3 regions of the Carboxydothermus ferrireducens DSM 11255 genome follow, and region 3 is predicted to be linked to each of the others. Evidence: predicted binding sites of a transcription regulator. Region 3 holds the regulator's gene; each other region holds the start of a gene.
The links. The regulator ArgR, encoded in region 3, controls arginine synthesis, uptake and breakdown. The targets are predictions, from matches to a motif close to ANTGNATAAANATACA.

Region 1 (8,069 bases), on a different contig from region 3:
AGCCCTGAAGTAAGCTCCTGGGAACCTTTATAAAGCTTAAATAAACCGTCATTTAGTTCCGCCTGGCCAGTCGATAACCTTAACGCTCCCTTTTCTAACTCCAAAGCTCCATTTTTTACAGGCAAGATTCCGCTATTCAAGGAAGCAGTTCCGTTACTAAGGGCCAATGCCGCATTATTAAGCTTACTACTTCCTTCTGCCAGAAGATTTATCCCGTTATACAGTTGATTGTAACCATCTTTTAAAGCCGATAGTCCTCTACCCAGCTCTTCCATTTTAGCCGGTATTTCCTGGGTCTTCAATGCTAAACGATTTGTACCTTCCGAAAGCTTCTTGCTGCCGTAAACCAGGGTGCCAACGCCATCTTGCAATTGGCTAAATCCTGCGGTTAAGTCCTGACCACCCTTTTCTAAAGCCACCATTCCCGGTTTTAACTTACTTTTATAACCCTCTTCTCCCTGGTTTATTAAGTTCGTGAGTCCAAGATTTAATGTTGTAAGGGATGAACTTAGCTCTGAAATTCCTTCATTGCCTTTGCTAACCAAAGCTGAAAGTCCGGTATTATATTGATTAATCATTGTTAAATTCTCTTTAGCTGCATTTAGAGAATTTATAGCCTTATCTATTTCCGGGTCCGGATGGTTAGCTTTGTAATTTTCTAAGATATCTAAGGCTTGCTCAATTTGGTTTTGGACAGCTTTTTGGGATTGATCTACTCCGGCTACCAATGTAGTTCCCGTTTGCAAGCTATCTTTCAATTTGTTTAAGCCGTCTAAAAGCTGATTATAACCAGCAGCTAATTGTTTTAAGCCGGAAGACACTTGACTCCAAAAGCTTTCTACCCCTGACAAAAAAGAATTAACACCCGCTATATAACCGCTACTACCCGCAGCAAGATTGGCTACTCCTCTTTCTAAAGTAAGACTTCCGCTGTAAATCCCATAAGCTCCGTCAGCAACGGTTTTAACCCCACCGTTTAATTCAGCAAACTGACCTCCTAACTCATCTCCGGGAAGTAGTTTTAGCCCTTCATAAATTTTTTCACTTCCGCGTCTAACATCCTCCATTTTGGCGGCAAACACCGACATATTGCGGCTAAATTCCATGGTTCCACTTTTTAACCGGTTGCTTCCCTGATAAAGCTGCTCCGTGCCTGCTGCAAGTTTTTTGGCCCCTGCTGCTATTTTTTGCCCGCCCTTTGCTAACTCCGTACTTCCGTTGTACGCCTGTTTGATACCCCCTTCAAGCTTTTCGCTGCCATCAGCAGCTTTTTCCACATCTTTTAAAGAGTCGTCCATTTTCTCAAGAAGAGTAGTCATTGCTTCTTTAACTATTTTCTCTTCTATTTTTTGCTTTAATTCTAAAACCACCCGGCTGTTTAACTGGGCTGCCAGATAGTTTTTGCCCTCGTTATAAATTACCTTAATCCCGGTTTTTTGGGGATCCGACGATTTCATTTTATATAACTTCTCGGAAAAATCCTCAGGTATTTTTACTATTAAATAATATTTATCTCCCAGTAACCCCCGGTAAGCTTCCTTTTCCTCAACAAAGTACCATTTTACCGCATTATTGCTTTTTAGCTCGTCTACAAGCTCTTTCCCGGCATTGATTTTTTCCTTTCCGTCGTTATAACCCCGGTCTAAATTAACTACCGCTACCGGCAAATTTTTTAGATTGCCATAAGGGTCCCAAAACGCTGACAAATAAACAAAGCTGTACAGTAACGGCATTAAAATTATCACAATTAACGCTACTCGGGCTTGACGGGTACTAAGAAGCTGTTTTAGCTCGACCCGCGCAATTTTCAAGAAATTCATTGCTTACACCTCCTTGCACAACGTCCACTACTGTATCGGCAATACCAAGCTCTTCTTCTTTTAAAGTGGTATAAATAACTAACTTCCCTTCTTGCTTTAAATTTACAAGAATTTTTTCAATATGTTTTCGTTCAAGGCAGGTGAGGTTCCTGAAGGGTTCATCAATTAAGACCACCGGTGGTTCCCCAAGTAAAGCCAGGGCTAAACCAACTTTAATTCTCTGTAAAGGATTTAAATCGGCAATTATACTTTCTTTTGTAAAATTTGCTTCAATCTTCTCCAAAAGTCTATCCACCTCGACGGGTGTGACTTTTTTCCCTAACAAAGCTCCTTGAAATTTAAAGTTATCAAAAACTGAGAGGGAAAAGTACGGCTCATAAACCCCTTCTACAAAAGAAAGCCCCACCTTTTGTCTTATTTCCCGCTGTTTTTTCACCGGATTTAAACCTAAAACCGTTATTGATCCTGCAACCGGTCTCACGCCACCAATCATTGCTAAAAGGCAGGCAGTCTTACCGGTCTTTGCTGGTCCGTAAATTCCTACAATCCCCGGCTGTTCTACGGAAAAAGTGAGAGGTTTAAAGCGGGGATCCTTACTAAATTTAACATCTTTAAACTGAATCACCTGCACACCCCCTTTTAAGATTTATACTGACCAGTCAGTCAAATAATAATATAAAAAAAATTTGACCGGTTGGTCAACCGGTCAAATTTTGATTTTCTTTTAAATTACCCCATTAAATTCATTTACATCACTTTTTCTTGGTTTTTTAAAAATTTTTAAAGGCTTACGACTTTCAAGCTTTTTGTTAAATAATTCACAATATTTCCCATATTGGTTACTTCGCCGGCCACTACCTTATCTTTTATCTTAAAATAATCAAGGCAGGTCCCGCAAGCCCCGAGATAAACTCCTTTTTCTTCAAGAATTTTTAAAGGTCCTAATACCGGAGAGCCTTCCACCACTAACTTTACCCCGGAGTTAACAAACAATAAAGCTTCGGGAAGTTCATCATTCCCCGCCAGGGTTGTAAGAAAATTTTTCATCAGAATTTTCCCGAGTTCCTCATCCCCTCGCCCAAGAGATTCTCCCTGAATAAAAAGAACGGTGCCGGCAATTTCCTCCTTTCTGGCAAAAAAAGGAGACAGCTTTGCAGCTAATTCGTAAATATCCACAAACCATCACCCTTCTATAATATTCTTTAATTTTAATTATAACATTTTCATATATTTACGCCAAGGAAAAATTTTAACCCAGAAGCCAGAGCCCTATTAAACAAAAGATAATTCCCAAAACTTTTGTTACGGTTAATTTTTCTCCAAAAAATAAAATCCCAATGGGGATTAAAAAAAGGCTTACCGCTGCATTGGAAAACAAAGCAGCGGTACTTATCTTCCAGCCGGCCCGGTACGCCAGTAAAAATCCCAGTTCCAGACCAAAAATAGCTATCCCCAGAGCGAATCCTACCCAGTTTAACTTTGAAAGTTCAAAAACAAACTTTGCTTTACCTTTAGATACTGGCGAAAGCAACAACGATAAAAAAGCTGCTGTAAGATAAGTTGAAGTTAAAACTAAAAAAGGATTGGCTTTAGGGGGAATCAACTTTTGCGTAACATGGTAAATAATATTTGAAAAAATAGTCAAACTAATGGCTAAATAGTATAACATAAACTCCTCCACCTTTAATCTATTTCTAATCCCATAATGTACGAATCATAAAAAACACCGTTAATTAAGTAATGACGGCTAATCCGTCCTTCGTAAGTAAAGCCCGCTTTTTCATATAAGGAAATAGCCCTTTTGTTGTCTACCCGAACATTTAAGTTAATTTTCCTTATCCCCGTCTCTTTTGCCCATTTTTTTAAATAAGAAATTAAAGCCCATCCAACTCCCAGTCCCCAGAACTCTTGTAACACTGCTATCCCCATTTCGCCAAAATGAGAAAACTGCGTACCTAAACCCGGCTTAAAGCTTACACTTCCAATAATCCTTCCCCGGCAGTCGGCTACTGCCAGTAAGGCTTTTTTATTTTGAAGATGTCCATTAATGAATTCTCTTTCCTGTTCCACAGTAAAGTTAAATTCTCCCGGTCCATAAGCCAAAAAAGTAGTTTCGTTGGTTGCTCTTTTATAAAATGCTAAAAGCTCTTCGGCATCTTCCAAACTGACTTTGCGGATTTTCACCTTTTGCCCATTTTTTAAGGTCACTTCCATAAACTTTACCCTCCCAGCACTTTTTGCCCTATTTGCCCTATTATAACACAACTTCTTCCATTGAAAATAAAAAACCCCGCCTCGGCGGGGTTTTAAACATGTAAGATTTTACTTAAAAAGTCTTTGGTCCTCTGTTGCTGGGGGTTCTGGAAAATCTCCTCGGGTTTTCCCTCTTCCACAATTACCCCCTCATCCATAAACAATACCCGGTGGCCCACTTCCTTGGCAAAACCCATTTCGTGAGTTACCACCACCATCGTCATCCCCTCATGGGCAAGTTCCAACATTACCTCTAAAACTTCGCCAACCATCTCCGGGTCCAAAGCAGAAGTCGGTTCGTCAAACAGCATAACTTTAGGCTTCATGGCCAAAGCCCGGGCAATGGCAACCCGCTGCTGCTGACCGCCGGACAGCTGGTCGGGATACGCATGGGCTTTGTCGGAAAGCCCCACTTTTTTCAAAAGGTCATAAGCAATCGCTTCCGCTTCATCTTTTTTCATGCCCCGCACCTTAATGGGGGCCAGGGTAATGTTTTCTAAAGCTGTTTTATGGGGAAAAAGGTTAAACCGCTGAAACACCATCCCCACTTCCGTACGAACTTTATTAATATCGGTCTTGGGGTCAGTAAGGTTAAAACCATCCACCCACACTTCGCCGGAAGTGGGAGTTTCTAAAAGGTTAATGCACCTTAACAGGGTACTTTTCCCCGAACCGGAAGGCCCTATGATCACCACTACTTCCCGTTCTTTAATGTGAGTGGTTACGCCTTTTAAAACGTGAAGCTTGCCAAATTTTTTGTGAAGGTTTTTAATGGTGATCACCGGTTTTAAGCCTCCTTTCGGTATAGCTCACCAACTGGGAAATCAGGAGGGTCATAATCAGGTATAAAACTGCCACAGCAAACCACACTTCAAAAGCCCGGGCATTATAACCAATTATTAAAGCTCCGCGGCGCGCAAGCTCTTCAAAACCAATCACCGATAATAGTGAGGTATCTTTAAGCATAGCTATAAATTCGTTACCCAGCGGCGGTATTACCCGCTTAAACGCCTGGGGCAAAATAACGTACCGCATTGCCTGTCCGTAAGTCATCCCTAAAGAGCGGGCTGCTTCCATCTGTCCCCGGTCTATCGATTGGATTCCCGCCCGGAAAATCTCTGCCACATACGCCCCGCTGTTAATACTGGTGGAGGCAATAGCCGCTGCCCAGGGTGAAATAGCATGAGGCTGGCCACCGGTAAGTGCTGCCCAGAGCTGGGGAAAACCGTAATAAATAATAAATATTTGCACTAATAAAGGTGTCCCCCGGATAAAATCCACATAAACCCGAGCTATAAATTTTAAAAGGGGGTTACGCGCAATGCGCATAAGCCCCGCAAATAAACCGATTATACTCCCCAACGTAACTGCAATAACCGTTATTTTAAGCGTTACTAAAGCACCTTCTGCTAATAAAGGTAAAGATTCAATTACTACCGACCATTTTAGTTCCACTTAAGCCACCTCAATTAGTTCTTTGGTTTTTCTCCAAACCACTTTTCGTAAATTTCGGCGTACTTACCCGACTCTTTCACTTTCTTTAAGCCTTCGTTAATTTTGGCTAAAATTTCCGGTTTGGACTTGGGAACAGCGATACCATACGATTCTCCGGTTAACTTATCCCCCACCATTTTTAAATCGGAAAAGCTTTGCTTAATATAGTAGGCATTAACCGGCCAGTCGTTAATTACCGCATCAACACCGTTGTTCCTAAGTTCCATTAAAGCATCGGGAAGAGTATTAAAGGTTTTTACCTCTTTCACAATGCCTTTAGCTTTTAACTCGTTGGCATAATCGGCACCGGTAGTGGCAATTTGCACTGCTACCCTTTTCCCTTTTAAATCATCAATACCTTTAATGGTGTTGTTGTCACCTTTTACCACAATGGCCAAACCCGAATCGTAATACGGTTCGCTAAAATTCATAACTTCTTTGCGCTTATCGGTAATCGAAATGGCGGAAATAGCCGCATCAACCGTACCACTTTGCACCGAAGTTAAAACTCCATCAAAGTTCATACTTTTAATTTCCACTTCAAAGCCAACCGCTTCGCCAATTGCCTGAATTAAGTCCATATCAAAACCTACATATTTTCCGGTAGAAGGATCCTGAAACTCAAAAGGAGCGTAAGAAGTATCGGAAGCCACTACAATTTTTTGTTTTTGCTCCTGCTTCTGCTCCTGGTTTTGGGCGCTGTTTGTTTGCTCCGCCTGCTTGTTGCCACAGGCTGTCAGGATAAGCCCCAAGGTTAAAACGACAACCAAGAACAAAGCTCCAAATTTTTTCATTTAAAAATTCCTCCTTTAATACCCTTTAGTATATTAAAGAATCAACCTTTGAATAATTATAAATTGTTTAGTACAATTAGTCAATGTTAAAATTTTCTGATTATTTCTTCGTTCTTCTCCAAACGATTAATTGTTTTGTATAATATAAAGGTACTTAAAAAAATGGAGGGAAATTATGGAGCTAAAAACCAAACAACTCTTGGCCGATATAAGTTTAATCGCAGTCACCGCTTTCTGGGGAACAACTTTTGTCATTATTAAAAATATTTTGGCCAATATTGAACCTTTTTCCTTTCTATCTTTTCGCTTCCTCCTTAGCACTTTTTTCCTTTTACCATTACTTTTACAAAAAGAAGGCTTCTCGCCAAAAGGAGTTTTTTTCGGCAGTATTGCCGGCTTTTTTCTCTGGCTTGGCTATATCTTACAAACCATCGGCTTAAAATACACTTCCGCAGCTAATAGCGGTTTTATTACCGGCCTGGCCGTGGTTATGGTACCGGTTTTAAGCAGTATTTTAAATAAAAAACCGGTAACCCCAGGGGTCATCTTCGGTACCGGATTATCTTTTTTGGGATTATTTATAATGTCCTTTGACTTTAAAGCCGGCTTTAATACAGGAGACCTTTTAACTTTAGCCGGAGCATTATTTTTCAGTATGCAAATTGTTTCGGTGGAGCGTTTTTCTCCTAATTTTTCCGCAACTTCGTTAACTCTCGGGCAAATTGCTACCGTAGGAGTTTTAAGCCTGCCCGCGGCTCTGTGGCTGGAAGAGCCTTTTAAATCCTACCCTAACGAAGTTTACTATGCAATTGTTTTTACCGCTATTTTTGCTACCGTCCTTGCTTTTTTAGTTCAATCCAAAGCCCAGCAGTTTACCAGCGCTTCTCACGTAGCCCTCATCTTTACCTTAGAGCCGGTCTTTGCCTTGCTTTTTGCCGTCCTTTTTGGCGGAGAAAGTTTAGTGGCAAAGCAAGGAATTGGTGCATTCTTCATCTTAGCGGGAATGCTTACCGCCGAGTTTTTAGACCAGTACTGGCCAAAAGCCAAAGATGAAAAAAAAGCTAACCTTTGAGCGGTTAGCTTTTTTTTTCGGAACAATAAGGACAATCTTCACATTGGCGCTGTTCTTTCTGGCAGGGCTCGGCATGAATTAAGACGTGCGAATTGGGTAGCTTTTCTTCTATATCCCGCTCAATTTTATTGCAAAGGTCATGAACTTCTTTTACCGACAGCTTCTCCGGTACCACCAAATGCAAATCAATAAACCGCTCCGAGCCACTTTTCCGAGCCCGTAACTTGTGAAACTCCAGAAACTTTTCGCCGTAATTGGCAATGGAATCTTTAATTAAAGCAATCTCCTTTTCCGGCAATGCCGTATCAACCATGTTGGCAAAGCCTTCAAAGGTAATCTCATAAGCTGCTTTTAAAATCATACCGGCTACAATCAAAGCCAAAATGGGGTCAAAGTAAGTTATACCCGTAAGTTTGATTAAAAGTAGACCCAACAACACACCCGCAGAGGTATAAACATCGGTCCTTAAGTGCCAGCCATCCGCTTCTAAGGCTGGAGAATCGGTTTCTTTGGCAATTTTTAATAAAGTTTGGGAAATAAAAAAATTAACCAAAGATGAAACTGCCATGACTCCCATGCCCCAGCCAAGGCTTTCGGGCATTTCCGGATGCCAAAACTTGGGTAAAGCTTCTTTTA
Region 2 (8,069 bases), on a different contig from region 3:
CAAGAACGGCCAAAGCTGCGGTACAGGCCAGGGGATTTCCCCCGAAGGTCGAAGCATGGTCCCCCGGCTCAAAAGCCTTGGCCACTTCTTCTTTGGCCAACACCGCCCCAATGGGTACCCCTCCGGCAAGGCCTTTGGCCAGGGTAATGATATCCGGCACCACCCCGAAGTGTTCAAAAGCAAATAATTTGCCCGTCCGGCCAACCCCCGTCTGTACTTCATCAAAGATAAGCAAGATATTTTTTTCCCGGCAAAGTTCTGCTACTTTTTGCAAATACGCGGGGTCAGCCGGATTTACTCCCGACTCCCCCTGCACCGGCTCTAAAATAACCGCTGCAGTTTTGGAAGTTAGAGCTTTTTCCAGGGCATTCAAATCATTATAGGGCACGTAAACAAAACCGGGCACCAAAGGTCGAAAAGGTTTCTGGTATTTTTCCTGACCGGTAGCCGAAAGGGCCCCCATGGTTCTTCCATGGAAAGAGTTAACGGCAGAAATAATTTCGTATTTTTCTTCCCCTTTTTGCCACCAGTATTTGCGGGCAAGCTTTATGGCCCCTTCCACCGCTTCCGCCCCGGAATTGGCAAAAAATACCCGGTCAAAGGGAGAATTTTCCACAAGCTTTTGGGCCAGTTCCACCTGGGGCCGGGTGTAAAATAAGTTACTGGTATGGTGTAAAGTTTTAACCGCCGTTTCGACCGCTGCCGTTAACTTGGGATGAGCATAACCCAGGGTATTTACCGCAATGCCCGCAACCAAATCCAAGTATTTATTCCCCGCATCATCGTAAACATAGGAACCCTTACCGGAAACCAAATAAACCGGTTTTCGCCGGTAAGTTTGCATTAAGTATTTACTTTCCTTTTCAATGAGCTCCTTGTACTCCATCGCTACCTCCCATTTTCAGGGAGTGAGCATTGTGCCCACCCCAGCATCGGTGAAAATTTCTAATAGCAATGAATGGGCAATACGGCCATCGATAATGTGCACCGAACCAACGCCCCGCTTTATAGCGTTTATGGCACTTTCGGCTTTGGGAATCATCCCGCCGCGGATTACTCCCCGGTTAATTAGCTCTTTCACTTCAGCAATACTGGCCTTGGAAAGAAGAGAATTTTCGTCCTTTTCATTAAGCAAAATTCCGGGAGTATCGGTTAAAACAATCAGTTTGTCGGCTTTTAAAGCTACGGCCACCTCAGCCGCCACTTCATCGGCATTTATGTTATAAAATTCCCCGTTGCCATTGGAACCCACCGGTGCTACTACCGGAATGTACCCCTTATCAATTAAAGTTAAGAGAATTTCCGGATTTACCTCCGAAATTTCCCCTACATAACCGAGATCAAGGTACTCTTCCCCCGTGGGCTCCGGATTTTTCGCAAGTTTTTTATGGGCTTTAAGGAGTCCTGCATCCTTTCCCGAAAGGCCCACCGCTTTGCCTCCGGCTTTTTCAATAAGTCCAACAATCTCTTTATTGACCTTTCCCACCAGCACCATTTCCACTACTTCTAAGGTAGCTTCGTCGGTAACCCTCAACCCATTTATGAAGTTTGACTTTATGTTTAGCTTATTTAACATGCGGCTGATTTCCGGGCCACCGCCGTGTACTACCACCGGGTTAATCCCCACAAATTTCATCAATACTAAATCATTAATAACCGCTTCTTTTAACTGGTCACTGACCATGGCATGACCGCCGTATTTAATGACTATTGTCTTGCCGTAAAACTTTTTAATATAGGGAAGAGCTTCTATTAAAACTTTAGTTTTTTCCAAGTATTTTTCCATCTTTTTCCCACCTTCTAAGTCCGGTAACTGGCATTGATTTTCACGTAATCGTAGGTTAAATCACAACCCCAGGCTACCGCATTTGCATCGCCTTCGTTTAAATCAATGGTTACTATTACTTCCTCGCGAGCCAATTCTTCTTTAGCCTCTTCCTCCGAAAAAGGAAGGGGCACTCCCTTTTGCAATACTTTTACCTTACCCAGGTAAATATCGATTTTCTCCACCGTTATTTCTTCTCCGGCATACCCAACCGCAGTAATTATCCGCCCCCAGTTAGCATCTTCCCCAAAAACCGCTGCTTTAAAGAGGTTAGAAGAGGTAACTGTTCGCGCAATTTTCCGGGCTTTCTGAAGGCTTTCAGCGTTAACCACCCGTACCTCGATAAGCCGGGTCGCTCCTTCCCCGTCCCGGGCAATAGCTTTTGCCAAATAAATTGCCACGTATTCCAGAGCATTCTTAAATTTTAAGTAAGCTTCTTCCTCTTTACTTTCTACCCAGACTCCAGAAAGTCCATTGGCTAAAACCGCCACCATATCGTTGGTACTGGAATCGCCATCCACCGAAATCATATTAAAGCTTTCGTCTACCACTTCCCGCAATGTTTCCTGTAAAAGCTCTTTTTCCATACCAATATCGGTGGTAATAAACGCCAGCATTGTCGCCATGTTAGGGTGAATCATTCCTGAACCTTTAGCTATACCACCGACCTTCACCGTCTTCCCGTAAACTTCAAATTCTACCGCAATTTCTTTGGGAACCGTATCGGTGGTCATAATCGCTTCCGCCGCAGCTCCGCTTCCCTCTTTAGATAAAGCCTGGCAGGCCATCCTTATTCCATTAAGCACCTTATTAACAGGAAGCGGCACGCCGATTACCCCGGTAGAAGCTACCAGTACCTGCGAAATAGGTATTCCCAGGCATTTTCCTGTTTCATCAAGCATCTGGCGGGCGGCCAGCATTCCCTCTTCGCCAGTACAGGCGTTGGCATTGCCGCTATTGACTACAATGGCTGAAATAAGCTGGTCTTTGATATTTTCCATAGATAAAAGTATTGGTGCTGCCTTCACTTTATTGGTCGTGAAAACCGCAGCCCCTACCGCCGGTTTTTCGGAAAAAATCACCGCTACATCTTTTTTGCTCTTTTTTATCCCCGCATGAACCCCGGCCGCCAAAAAACCTTCGGGTGCGGTAACTCCACCTTGAATTTTCTTCATTTTAACTCCCTCCTAAAAGTAAATTCCCGTATTTTTAAGTCCGCAGGTTTCGTCAAGTCCGGCCATCAAATTCATATTTTGCACCGCCTGCCCCGCAGCCCCCTTGCCCAGGTTGTCAATGGCAACGGTCACGATAACCATTCCTCCCGGCTCCTTATTAACGGCAATTAAGGCATTATTGGTTCCGTAAACCGCCCGGGTTTCCGGTAACTGGCCGTCCGGAAGGATTTTTATAAAAGGTTTGTCCTGGTATTTTGCCAGGTAAATCTTTCTTAACTCTTCCAAAGAAAAATCCGTAGTAAGATTCAGATAAATAGTCCCTAAAATCCCCCGTTTCATAGGAACCAGATGGGGGGTAAAAATAACTCTTAAGCCTCTGGCAAACATATTTAAGAAATTTTCCATTTCCGGCAGATGCCGGTGTTTACCCCCAACTCCGTAAGGGCGAAAGTTTTCCGCTACTTCCCCGAAAAGCATCTCCCTTTTAGCCGATCTTCCTGCACCCGTAACCCCCGACTTCATATCGCTGATGATCACACCTTGAAGCAAATCCTTTTCGGCTAAAGGAAGAACCGCCAGCAAAAACGCCGTCGGATAGCAGCCTGGATTGGCTATAAGCCTGGCAGTTTTTATTTTTTCGCAAAAATATTCCGAAAGACCATATACTGCTATTTCCAAAAGCTCGGGAGCCGGATGCGGCCCGTACCATTTATCGTAAACTTCCAGAGGAAGGCGAAAATCCGCCGACAAATCGATAACCCGGACCCCTCGTCGGATTAATTCTTGAGCATAACGGCCACTCTCTCCGTGAGGTAAAGCTAAAAAAGCAAAATCAGGATTAAAGCCTGAAAGTTCTTCTAAAGGCTTCACCTTGCCGGCGAAACCAAGGCCGAGAAAATGCTTCTCCACTTCCACCTCTTCTCCCCGGCTAAAGAGGAAGAGCCCGGTAACTTCCGGATGCATAGATAATAACCTGATCAGTTCAGCACCGGTATAACCGGTAGCACCAACCACTGCAACTTTCAAAGCTGCCCCTCCTTTTCCGATATATTTATAATATTACATACTTTTGTATATTTATGCAATATTTTTGCTAAAAAAAATTCCGGAAAGTTTCTTTCCGGAATAATCCTTTCCCTTAACTCGCTTTCCCAAGGTACGAATATTTCTTAAACTCAAAATAATACCAAAGCGTACCCAAACAATACAATATTGCTACCACCCAAAAAATTAACGGATAACCGCCAAGCCGGTAAAAAATCGTACTAATAGGTCCCCCAATGGCCCAGCCCAAAGAAAAAGTAGCTTGATTTAAACTTAAAATAAGTCCCTTCCGGGACGGATCCACTATCAACACGTTTAATGCTTGAAACAAGGGAGTCCCCGCATTCATTAAAGCGTGGCGCGTTAGTAACACAAGTACCGCCCAAGATAGGTAGGGCACATATCCCAAATAAACGGCAAACGGTAAGGATATTAGGTTAAAGAAAACAAACGCCCGCACCAAACCAAACCTGCGGGAAGCTTTAGTTCCCATTACCATAGCTAAAGATGTTAACCCCTGGGCTCCGGCTAAAATGAGACCAATAAAAGTATTGGAAACTCCAAAACGGTTTGCAAAATACAGGTTTAAATAGGGCATAAAGAGACCCGAGCCGGTACCAATTAAAAGCGAAAAAATAAAAATTGTTCTAAACACTGAAAATTCTTCAGTATCCGCAGATATTCCTTTAATTGTTGCCCAAAAATCATCTTTTATCTCTAACTTGCGACCCTTTTCCAGATGGGTTAAAAATAAATTTCCCGCCAAAAAAATTAAAGCCCCTGAAATTAGCGAGGCCCGGTAGCTGGCTTTAAGGGATAGCATTCCGGATAAAAGGTCGGATAACATTCCGCCTGCAAAATTGCCGAGCATTGAGGCGATCATAATTGAAGAATAGTGAAGCCCTATTAATTTTACTTCTTCTCCCGGTAGGGAAACTTCTGATAAATAAGGCACACCATTTACCACTAATACCGAAAATCCCAACCCAAAAAGAAAAGCCGCCAAAATAATTAATCCGGGTTTTTCAAAGATTCCTTGGAAAATAAGCATTATTCCAGCAACAAAACTTCCCCAGAAAATAAAGCGGCGCCGTCCATACCGGTCGCCGATATAACCCGCCGGAATCATAAATAACGCCTGGGCCAAAGAACTTGCTGCCACCACCTGACCAGCAACATCCATCCCCAGGCCCAGTTGCTTTAAGTATAAATTAAATAACACCTGGTAAACACCATAACCAAAATTCACAAATAGCTGGGATATTAAAAATTTTTTTGCACTTTTTCCTGCAGTAATAAAGGATTTAATCAAAGACTGTTCCTTCATAGTCTACTCCAACGTTGTAAAGTTTTTCATATAATCAAAGTTTATTATTAATTAATACAACTTTATCCATAAAAAATCCTTCCCTAAAGAATAATTTTAACTTTATTTTTACATTGCCGGCAGGTATCTCCTGAAAGTCCAGGAGTATCCACCCCAAAATAATCCCGCCGAATTAATAATGCCCCACAATGAGGACAAAAAGTATCATTGGAAGCATCGGGCAAATTGCCAAGGTAAACGTAGTTTAGATATTTCCCTGCTATCTCCCGGGCCCGGATTAAACTTTCCACCGGGGTAGGCGGTAAGTTAAACTTATAACGCGGAAAGTACCGGGAAAAGTGCAAAGGAATATCCCGGTCCAAATTTGCTAAAAACTTTGCCAATTCCTCAATCTGTTCGGGCGCATCATTAAGCCCTGGAACGAGCAACGTGGTAATTTCCACATGGGCTCCAAAAGCTTTGGATGTTTCAATAGCCTCTAAAACCGGAGTAACGCTCCCCTGACAAATATCACGGTAATACTCCTCGGTTATCCCTTTTAAGTCGATATTAAGGGCATCAATAAAAGGTAAAATTTTTTTTAAAGGTTCTTTATTGATAAAACCGTTAGTTACCAAAACGGTTTTAAAACCAAGCTCTTTAATTAAAGGAGCTGAAGCCTCTATGTATTCATACCAGACTACGGGCTCCGAATAAGTATAAGCGACCCCAATCATTTCTTGAGATTTATATCTTTGAGCAAGTTTTACCAAATCTTCCGGTAGAAGTTTTTCACCGGTTTCGGCAATTTGGGATATTTCATAGTTTTGACAAAAACCGCAACGAAAATTACAGCCAAAAGTTCCTACGGAAAGGATACTACTTCCTGGATAAAAATGGTATAGGGGCTTTTTTTCAATGGGATCGATGTTTAAAGCGGTTATTTGGCCGTAATTTAAGGTAAATAAACGCCCGTTTACGTTCTTTCTCACCCGACAGCGCCCGCTTTTACCGTCTGCTATGCGGCAACGGTGCGGACAAAGACGGCATTGAACTAAAGAATCCCATATTACCTCGTAAAAAACAGCTTCTTTCATAAGGCCACCTCTAAAAATACCGCTCTACCAAAAACCTTTCAATTTTCACCGGCTCGTCCGGCGCTATCCCTGCTTTTCTTTTGGCAATTGCAAGCTGTTTTTCTACCGTATCCACGCCTTCTAAATTGGGAAGTAATAGCCCGCGACGAAATCCTTTAGAAACTATCACTCCGTATTTTTTGGGATCTAATTCCGATAAATCCCTAACTTCTTCGGGAGGATAAAGAATATCCACCGAGTAGGTGAGTTCATCCAATTCGTGTTCTTCCACCGGCTCAAATCGCGGATCATTTAGTCCGGCTTCCAAACTGTTTCTGATAATCTCTTCTGCCAGGTTTTCGGTGGCAGGCGCTATCGTACCGATACATCCCCGCAGTTCTCCGTCTTTTTTAATGGAAACAAAGACCCCCGCTTTCCGCTTAAAAATCTCCGGTAGTGGATCCGGCGGAGTTATGGTTTTACCGGTACGTACGTAAGTTTCTAAAGCCTCCCGGGCAAGCCGCACATAGGGAGACTCCTTTTCCCGGCGCTTTTTTATTTCCTCCTGTTTTTTGGCAATTAATTTGGGATAAAAGTAGCGCTCTTTATCTTCCCCCCGGGCTTCGACTTCCGCCACCATATAACCGACCCCAAAAGGCCCTTCGTAGCTAAGCACCCTGCTTCTTACCTGATATCCTTCAAAAGCACCAAATAACATAATAAAGGAACGAAGACCGCACTCTCCTGCTTGCTCGGCAAAGCTTTTATCAATAGTTAAAAGTTCCCAAGGGTCACCACGGGTAAAAATATCTACCATCAGCCGGTCAAAGTAACGCCCTGAAGGATCGTAACCAGCTGGGGCATCCAAAGTTAAACGGTGAGATAAATCCCCCGATGCTATGATAACAATTTTGCGCTTAAGTTCTGCAGCTACTTCTCTAATTATTGTGCCCAAACGGTAAATCTCGGAAAAAGGTATAAGCCCCTGGCTTATCACGACAAGTTTATACTTTTGCTCCGGATCTAAATAATAAAGCGGTACCATTGTTCCGTGGTCGAGAGAAGCGGGAACCCGCACTGCTCGAGCCAGGCTCTCATCAATCCCGGCAACCGCCAGCCCTTCTTGCTTAGCTGCTGTAAGTAAAGCTTGAACCAATTCGAGATCATTTTGGTAGGAAAAGGTGATATGGGGTGCACCAAAACTTCCGAAATTTCCGTTCAGCTTCTCATTAATATTAACCGCGACCACATCGCTGAAAAGCGGAGCATGGGGAGAAATTACTATTAATGTTTCCGGATTTATATTTTTTACTTTTTCGCTTAGTTCCTTTAAAGCGCTTATAGTTTTTTCACAAGTCTTTTCTTCTCCCCGCCCAATTTCCGGGATAATTATCGGCGGGTGCGGAGCTACAATTCCATAAAGATTATGCATAATTAATCCTCCCACTCTAATTCCTTGAGGCAATAATCCTTTGGTTCCTGGCAATATCCCTCACACAGTTCGCAACTGCCGTATTCGGCACAATCAAAGCAAACACAGGACAAACAAAGGTTCGGCATATCACCACTCCATAAAAGTTTTCTTAAATTTTATTATATGTAATTTTAGCCAAAAATAAAATAAAGAAGGCTGTCTATTGCGA
Region 3 (8,069 bases):
GCGGGCGTGGACCCTCCTTCCACGGAGACCCAAGTGCGTGGGGAGTATTCACGAACTACGGCTTGGGATTAAACCTGCACGTGGGGGCGTGCTACGTGCAGTGTAGCCTGCCTTGAGTGAAATGGGGGGATATTAGGTTAAGGGGAGAAGCCGATCGGGCCCTTAGGCTTCGAACCTTCTAATTGAAACCCATTTTGCAAAAGAGGCTAGATTGGTGCGGGAGCCGTCGGGGAAATCCTCTAGGCTGTTTGGCCCGGCCAAGGTCTTACGGGGATTGCAGTATGGACTAAGTGGTGATCCAGTTCCGCAGCGGGTAACCCTGCGGCAGAAGCTTTAAAGGGAAACCGCCTCCTCGGTGACGAGAGGTAGCTTCTGGGGAAATCCTACTGGACCTTAAGCCATAAAATTAACCCGTAAGGCTATCAGCCGTCCTGGCTACCTGGACCCTACCATTGAGGTGAAAAATCGTTGGGTAAAACCAAAAATAATCATTCCAAAGGGGAAAACGATTACTTCGGGCGTGTGATAAAGATAGCCTCTTTAACCTTTGGGTTGGCGTTAATTTTTACCGTTTTATCCGAGTATTTTATTGCCCGAACCCAGAGTATTTTCTTTGCAACTTTTTTTTTGGTGGTAATTATTCTTTTAAACATTGTCTTTGATATAGTGGGTACGGCGGTGGCGGCTGCTGAAGAAGCCCCGTTTCATGCGATGGCCAGCAAGAAAATACGAGGAGCTAAGGAAAGCTACCTTTTGGTGAGAAATGCCGATAAGGTAGCTAATTTTTGTAATGACGTTATTGGGGATATTGCAGGAACCATCAGCGGGGCCCTGGGCATTTCCCTGGCATTACAGATCGGCCGGTATTTTCCAGGGCATTTAGCGTTGATAAATATTTTAATTACCAGCTTTATTGCTGCCGTGATTGTTGCCGGAAAGGCTTTAGGTAAGAAAATTGCCATTGAAAAGGCCGAAAAGGTTATAGCCCTTGCGGGCATAACTATCTACCATTTGGAAAAAACTATGAAGGTTAAGATTATCAAAGACAGTTAAAGGAGGACTCCCTTTGGGACCTATTTTAGAGCGAATTTCCCTGCCGGAAGACATAAAAAAACTAAAACCCAGTGAATTAATGGCCCTTGCCCAGGAATTGCGGGAATACATTATTACCGTTGCCAGCCAGAATGGAGGTCATCTCGCTCCAAGTTTAGGAGTGGTGGAACTGACCATCGCCCTTCATTTTGTTTTTGAGGCTCCCAAAGATAAAATTATCTGGGATGTAGGGCACCAGGCTTATGCTCATAAAATTTTAACCGGCAGAAAAAAACAGTTTAAAACTTTAAGAACTTTTGGCGGTCTGTCGGGTTTTCCCAAAAGGGATGAAAGCCCTTATGATGCTTTTGGTGTGGGGCACAGCAGTACTTCCATTTCGGCAGCTTTGGGAATGGCTTTAGCCCGGGATTTAAAAGGTGAGCAGTACGAAGTGGTAGCGGTTATCGGGGATGGAGCTTTAACCGGAGGAATGGCTTTTGAAGCCCTTAACCATGCCGGGCATTTACAGAAAAAGCTAATTGTCGTGGTAAATGATAATGAAATGTCCATTGCCCAGAATGTTGGGGCTTTATCCGCCTACTTAAGTCGCATCCGTACCGACCCCAAATATTCCAGGGGTAAAGATGAATTAGAAGCCCTCATCAAAAAAATTCCGCATATTGGACCGACAATGGTGAAAATTGGCGAAAGACTAAAGGATAGTTTTAAATATCTTTTAGTGCCTGGCATGCTGTTTGAAGAGCTGGGATTTACTTATTTGGGACCTATCGATGGGCATAATATAAAAGAAATGATTGAAGTGTTCAGCCGGGCCAAAACTTTTGCCGGACCGGTGGTTGTCCACGTCATTACCAAAAAGGGGAAGGGCTATCATTGGGCTGAAGAAAACCCAGATGGCTTTCACGGTGTCGGCAAATTTTACATAAGCACCGGTGAACCGGTAGAAGCACCCAGGGTAAGTTTTACCGAAGTTTTTGGCAAAGCTCTGGTGGAGCTTGCCCAGGACCGTCCGGAGGTGGTGGCCATAACTGCTGCCATGCCAACCGGTACCGGACTAAATTACTTTGCCCAAAATTATCCCGAGCGTTTTTACGATGTGGGAATTGCCGAACAGCATGCGGTGACCATGGCGGCAGGAATGGCCTGTGAAGGGTTGAAGCCGGTGGTGGCTATTTATTCGACCTTTTTGCAGAGGTCTTTTGACCAGATAATTCATGATGTTTGCTTGCAAAATCTTCCGGTGGTCTTTGCCATTGACCGGGCGGGAATTGTCGGTGAAGATGGTCCAACGCACCACGGGATTTTTGATTTAAGTTATCTAAGGATGATTCCTAATCTTACCATTATGGTACCCCGAAATGAAGATATGTTGCGGAAAATGTTGTTCACGGCTTTAAACCACTCCGGCCCTGTTGCTCTCCGGTATCCCCGGGGAGCGGCGGTAGGGGTTGAACTAACACCTTATGAGCAGCTACCTATTGGCACTGCGGAAATTTTAAAAGAAGGCAGCGATGGAGTTGTTATCGGAGTTGGACGCCCGCTAAACTATGCTTTAAAAGCCGCCCAAAAACTTGAGAACGAAGGTATATCTTTAACTGTTATCGATGCCCGGTTTGTAAAACCTTTGGATTATAAGCTTTTAGAGGAAGTTGGTAGCTTACATAAACCGGTTATTACCGTTGAAGAAAATGTTGTTGCTGGAGGTTTTGGTTCGGCGGTAAATGAATATTTCTCCTTTAGGGGAATTGGAACAAAGGTGGTTAATTTAGGAATAGCTGACGAGTTTCCTCCTCATGGTAAGGTGGAGGAAATTTTAAACCTTTACGGCTTAACGGAAGAAAAGCTTTATTTAAAGTTTCGGGAGATCTTAAGTAAGCTATGAAAAAAAGGCTTGATGTTTTAATGGTGGAAAAGGGATTGGTCCATAGCCGGGAAAAAGCCCGGGCCCTAATTATGGCCGGTGAAGTTTTAGTGGGAGAACAAAAAGTTACCAAGCCCGGCACGATGGTAACGGAAGATTCACCCATTAGAATTTTAGGGCAGGGTTTAAAATATGTCAGCCGGGGCGGTTATAAGTTGGAAAAAGCTTTAGAAGAATTTAAGATAAATCTTCAGGGGAAAATTGTCATTGACATTGGGGCTTCCACCGGCGGCTTTACCGATTGTGCTTTGCAATATGGAGCAAATACCGTTTATGCAGTGGATGTTGGCTACGGTCAGTTAAGTCTTAAACTGCGGCAGGATCCCAGGGTAGTCGTTTTTGAAAGGACGAATATTCGCTACTTTTCTGTGGATAATTTACCGGAAAAACCTGGCTTTGCTACCTGTGATGTTTCTTTTATTTCATTAAAGTTAGTGCTGCCGAAAATTAAGGAAATTTTGGCGCCCCGGGGAGAAGCGGTGGTGTTAATAAAACCGCAGTTTGAGGCCGGACGAGAAAAGGTGGGTAAAAAAGGGGTTGTGAGGGATCCCGATACCCACCGGGAAGTGGTGAAAAATCTTTTAGAGTATGCCGAAGGGCTTGGGTTTCAACCTTTGGGGCTTACCTATTCTCCTATTACCGGCCCCGAAGGAAACATTGAATATTTACTCTATCTTTCGACCGACAATACTAAAGAAAAGGTTAAAATTGATGTTGACCGGGTTGTAACGGAGGCTTTTTTACGTTTTAATAAATAAGCAGGGGTTATCCCTGCTTTTTAAGTATAAAGGAGGAATTAAGGGAGGTTTGCGAGAATTAAAATAGCGGAGGTTGGCTACTTTGAAAACGATCGGTGTTGCGGTGAATAAAGATAAAAAACTTGGGCCCATTTTATTGGAAAAAATAATGGAAAAGGCCCGGGATTACGATTTTTTGCTGAAAAACCGCTACCTTGTTTCGGGAGAATGCGGTATAGTTGAAATAGCGGAAATCGATGAAAAAACCGAAAAAATTGATCTGGTTCTGGTTTTAGGGGGCGATGGGACGATTTTATGTGCTACCCGCTATTTTGCTCCTAAAGCAATACCCATCTTGGGAATAAATTTGGGTCAACTGGGTTATTTAAGTGAACTTGACCCCCAGGAAATAGATTTTGGACTGCAAAAAATCAGGGCAGGGGAATACCTTGTAGAAGATCGTACTATGCTTGAAGCCAGGGTCAGGCGTGCCAATCAGGAAGTTGCAGTTTTTTATGGTTTAAATGATGGAGTGTTAACCAAAGGTGCTTTTGCCCGGATTATCAACTTTGCAGTGTTTGTTGATGAACAGTACATAACCGAATATGCGGCGGATGGGGTAATTGTGGCAACTCCCACCGGGTCTACTGCTTATTCCCTCTCGGCGGGAGGAGCTATCCTCGATCCCGAGGTCAAAGCTTTTATTATTACCCCGATTTGTCCGCACACTCTTGCCGCCCGTTCCCTGGTGGTGGCGGATGATAAAGAAATAAGAATTGTGGTTAAGACCGCATTGGAAAGCAGTATGCTAACCGTTGATGGACAGCAGGGGTTTGGGATTAAACCGGGAGATGAAATTATTATTAAAAAAGCTCCTTACCAGGCAAAATTTATTAAACTTAAAAATCGTAGTTTCTATCAGCTTTTAAGAGAGAAGATGCGGGAGGCCAATCGTTACCATGATTAATTTAGAGAAAATTACCGGCCTCGTCCATTTATACCTGCAGGAAGTCGTGCAAGCTGGAGATGTTGCCGTTGATGCGACCGCCGGCAATGGTAACGATACATTGTTTTTAGCTCACCGGGTAGGGGAAAACGGTAAAGTTTATGCTTTTGACATTCAGGAACAAGCGCTGAAAATAACGGAACAAAAGCTTAAGGAAGCCGGTGTAGCCGAAAGAGCAGTTTTCATCTTGGATTCCCACGAAAAGGTTTTAGAGTATGTTCGGGTTCCCATAAAAGCTGCGGTTTTTAATTTAGGCTATCTTCCCGGAGGAGATAAAAGCATAGTTACAAAACCGTCTACCACTATCACCGGCCTTGCCGAATGTTACAAGTTATTACTTCCCGGAGGAATAATAACGGTTACCGTGTATGTGGGCCATGCGGGCGGGGAGGAGGAAAGGATGGTGATAGAGGAGTTTTCGCAAAGAATTCCCGACCGCGAAGGGTATGTGATTAAGCATGAATTTTTAAATCGACCACAAACTTATCCTAAGCTTTATATAATTGGGAAAAGGAGGAGTACGGTTGAAAATTCGCCGTCAGAAAAAAATTCTTGAACTTGTAGAACAGAAAGTAATAAGAACCCAGGAAGAGTTAGCGGAAGCTTTAAAAGAGGCCGGTTTCGATGTAACTCAGGCTACCGTTAGTCGGGACATAAAGGAACTGGGCTTGGTTAAAATTCCCTTTCAAAAGGACAGCTATCGGTATGCTCTGCCGCAAAAAACTGTATCCGCTGCGTCTATTGAACGTTTAAAAAGACTTTTTGCCGATGCGGTAAGCAGTTATGACCAAAGTGAAAACCTCATAGTTATTAAGACCTTACCCGGTGCAGCCCAGGGAGTAGCCAGTGCTATTGACCAGGTAGCATTTCCGGAAATTCTTGGGACTATTGCCGGGGATGATACTATTTTAATAATTGCTCGGGATCGGGAACAGGTTCCCAAAATCTTAGCGAGATTTGACGAATTTTTGACTTAGGTGATGATATGCTTTTAGCTTTGACGGTGGAGAATTTTGGGTTAATTGAGCGGGTAAATATGGAATTTACTCCGGGCTTAAATGTTCTTACCGGTGAAACCGGGGCCGGAAAGTCGATGCTAATTGATGCGTTACTTTTACTTTTAGGACAGAAAGCCCGCGGGGATATGGTGAGAAAAGGGACGGGTAAAGCCCTTTTAACCGCAACCTTTGAGTCGGAAAAGCTTTGCCGGAAACTTCGGGAGTACGGTTTGCCTGCCGATGAGGTGAACATTTTTTCCCGGGAAATTGCGGCGGACGGTAAGTCGGTTGCCCGGATTAACGGCACAGTGGTTCCGTTAACGTTATACCGGGAAGTGACTTTGGGGTTAATTGATGTTATGACCCAGCATGAGCAGCAAATGCTTCTTGCTCCTTCTTACCACTTAAAGCTTTTAGACCGTACGGGTAATGAGGAATTTCAGCGGTGGTGTAAACAGCTAAAAGAGGCCTATGAAGCGTGGGTGGAGGCGGAAAAACAGTACGAGGAAATAACTTCCCAGGAAATGGAGCGGTTAAAAAGAATCGATTATTTAAAGTTTTGCATTAATGAAATAGAAAAAATCAACCCTTCTTTTGAAGAAGAAGAACAGCTCAAGCTTTTACATAATAGGCTTTTAAACCAGGAAAAGCTTTATGGACTTATTGGTAATGCCTATCGGGAAATTTACGGCGAAAATGAACCGGGAATTGTTGACCGGTTGGGAAGAATCATCAAGGATTTAAAAGAGGCGGCCCGTTTTGACGCTTTTACCGAGGAAATTTCAAAAAAAGTCGAGGAAGCTACCCTTCTTTTAGAAGAAGCGGCTTTGGATCTAAAAACTTACTTGGACGATATGGAGAATCAATCCGTTAATCCCGATGAGGTTGAAGAAAGGCTCTATCGTTACGAGTTATTAAAGAAAAAGTACGGGCCTACCCTGAAGGATGTTTTGAATTTTTTGGAAAAGGCGCGGCAAGAATACCAAAATTTAAGCGAAATTGAAGAAAATAAAGCTTTTTATCAGGAAAAGGCCGTAAAATTGCGGGAAAACTATTATAAAATAAATTCCCTGGTTAAAGAATATCGAAGAAAGCTTGCGGTAAAGCTCGAAGAAAGCATTGCGCAGCATTTAAGAGAGCTTTTAATGCCGCATGCTCAAATAAAAGTTGTTTTTACCGACGCATCCCCCGGTCCGCGCGGGGATGAAGCTATTCAGTTTTATTTTCTTCCCAATCCCGGTGAAGATTTAAAACCCCTGGCCAGAATTGCCTCTGGGGGAGAGTTATCCCGTCTGTTACTGTCCTTTAAGCTGTACTTTAACCAGGTAGACGAGCATGAAACTCTCATTTTTGACGAGATTGAATCCGGTCTTGGGGGTAGTATTATCGAAGTGGTTGGCGAAAAATTAAAAAAGTTATCGTCAAATCACCAGGTACTCTTAGTTACCCATTCCCCTATTATAGCCGGTTTTGCCGATACCCATTTTGTTGTGGAAAAGGTAGTGAGCGAGGAACGTACGGAAACACGGGTGAAAAAACTAACTTTTGAGGAAAGAAAATGGGAAATTGCCCGAATGCTGGGCGAAAAGGAAATAGAAGCATTAAATTTAGAAATGGCTGAAAAAATTCTCAAAAAAGGAAAATAGCGGTTATTACCGCTATTTTTTTTTGGATATCACTCCAGAAAAATAACAACATAACGACGAAAACAAGAGAAAAAATAAAATTAACAAAAAAACTCGATGAAATGGGGTGATATCCATTGATAAAAGAAAAATATCGTAATAAATGGCTGATAATTGTCTTTATTTTACTGTTAGGAGTTATAAGCACCTGTTTACAATTAAGTAGCCTTCCGGAACAACCAAATCTGGCAAAAGCTAAAGAAAATTGTCTTGAAGTAAAATTATTGGGCTTAATCACCATTAAAGAAAATTCCGAAAAAAAGATTCCCATAAAATATCTTGTACCCGGAGGGCAAAGTATAGGGGTTTATCTTAAAACCCCTGGCGTTATGGTGGTTGGTTTTTCCGACGTAAAAACCAAAGATGGCGAAATAAATCCAGCCCGGGAAGCAAAGCTCAAAGAAGGGGACCTAATTTTTAAGGTTAACGACCTTCCGGTTAATCATGAATTTGAATTAAAAAATTTAATTAATCATCTGGGGGGACAAAAAATTACTTTAACTATTAAACGGGGAAAAGAAACGTTTAAGCGGGAAATAAATCCGGTATATAGTGAGGAGGAAAAACGCTGGCGCATTGGCGTATTTATTCGTGACAATATTGCAGGACTGGGGACCCTGTCTTACTATAACCCGCAGGACAAAACCTTTGGGGCTCTTGGCCATACTA

Region 1: CARFE_RS0100095 (basic amino acid ABC transporter substrate-binding protein) is a predicted target of ArgR. The motif match lies at 6,409-6,424, and genes of this name have one in related genera.
Region 2: argC (N-acetyl-gamma-glutamyl-phosphate reductase) is a predicted target of ArgR. The motif match lies at 4,071-4,086, and genes of this name have one in related genera.

Annotation. Positions count from the first base shown of each region.
Region 1 is NZ_ATYG01000001.1:14,176-22,244, reverse strand. Features, by position in the region: gene CARFE_RS0100130 (YhgE/Pip domain-containing protein) at 1-1,820, opposite strand, end outside; gene CARFE_RS0100125 (ATP-binding cassette domain-containing protein) at 1,774-2,445, opposite strand; gene yedF (sulfurtransferase-like selenium metabolism protein YedF) at 2,601-2,996, opposite strand; gene CARFE_RS0100115 (EamA family transporter) at 3,070-3,489, opposite strand; gene CARFE_RS0100110 (GNAT family N-acetyltransferase) at 3,504-4,034, opposite strand; gene CARFE_RS0100105 (amino acid ABC transporter ATP-binding protein) at 4,127-4,855, opposite strand; gene CARFE_RS0100100 (amino acid ABC transporter permease) at 4,842-5,528, opposite strand; gene CARFE_RS0100095 (basic amino acid ABC transporter substrate-binding protein) at 5,543-6,361, opposite strand; gene CARFE_RS0100090 (DMT family transporter) at 6,537-7,433, shown strand; gene CARFE_RS0100085 (cation diffusion facilitator family transporter) at 7,438-8,069, opposite strand, start outside.
Region 2 is NZ_ATYG01000024.1:18,566-26,634, forward strand. Features, by position in the region: gene CARFE_RS0109620 (acetylornithine transaminase) at 1-886, opposite strand, end outside; gene argB (acetylglutamate kinase) at 902-1,786, opposite strand; gene argJ (bifunctional glutamate N-acetyltransferase/amino-acid acetyltransferase ArgJ) at 1,801-3,000, opposite strand; gene argC (N-acetyl-gamma-glutamyl-phosphate reductase) at 3,013-4,026, opposite strand; gene CARFE_RS0109640 (MFS transporter) at 4,139-5,371, opposite strand; gene amrS (AmmeMemoRadiSam system radical SAM enzyme) at 5,455-6,447, opposite strand; gene amrA (AmmeMemoRadiSam system protein A) at 6,458-7,858, opposite strand.
Region 3 is NZ_ATYG01000011.1:40,402-48,470, forward strand. Features, by position in the region: gene CARFE_RS16685 (hypothetical protein) at 215-337, shown strand; gene CARFE_RS0104715 (hypothetical protein) at 469-1,053, shown strand; gene dxs (1-deoxy-D-xylulose-5-phosphate synthase) at 1,076-2,935, shown strand; gene CARFE_RS0104725 (TlyA family RNA methyltransferase) at 2,932-3,732, shown strand; gene CARFE_RS0104730 (NAD(+)/NADH kinase) at 3,815-4,678, shown strand; gene CARFE_RS14300 (tRNA (mnm(5)s(2)U34)-methyltransferase) at 4,671-5,273, shown strand; gene argR (arginine repressor) at 5,242-5,694, shown strand; gene recN (DNA repair protein RecN) at 5,703-7,361, shown strand; gene spoIVB (SpoIVB peptidase) at 7,478-8,069, shown strand, end outside.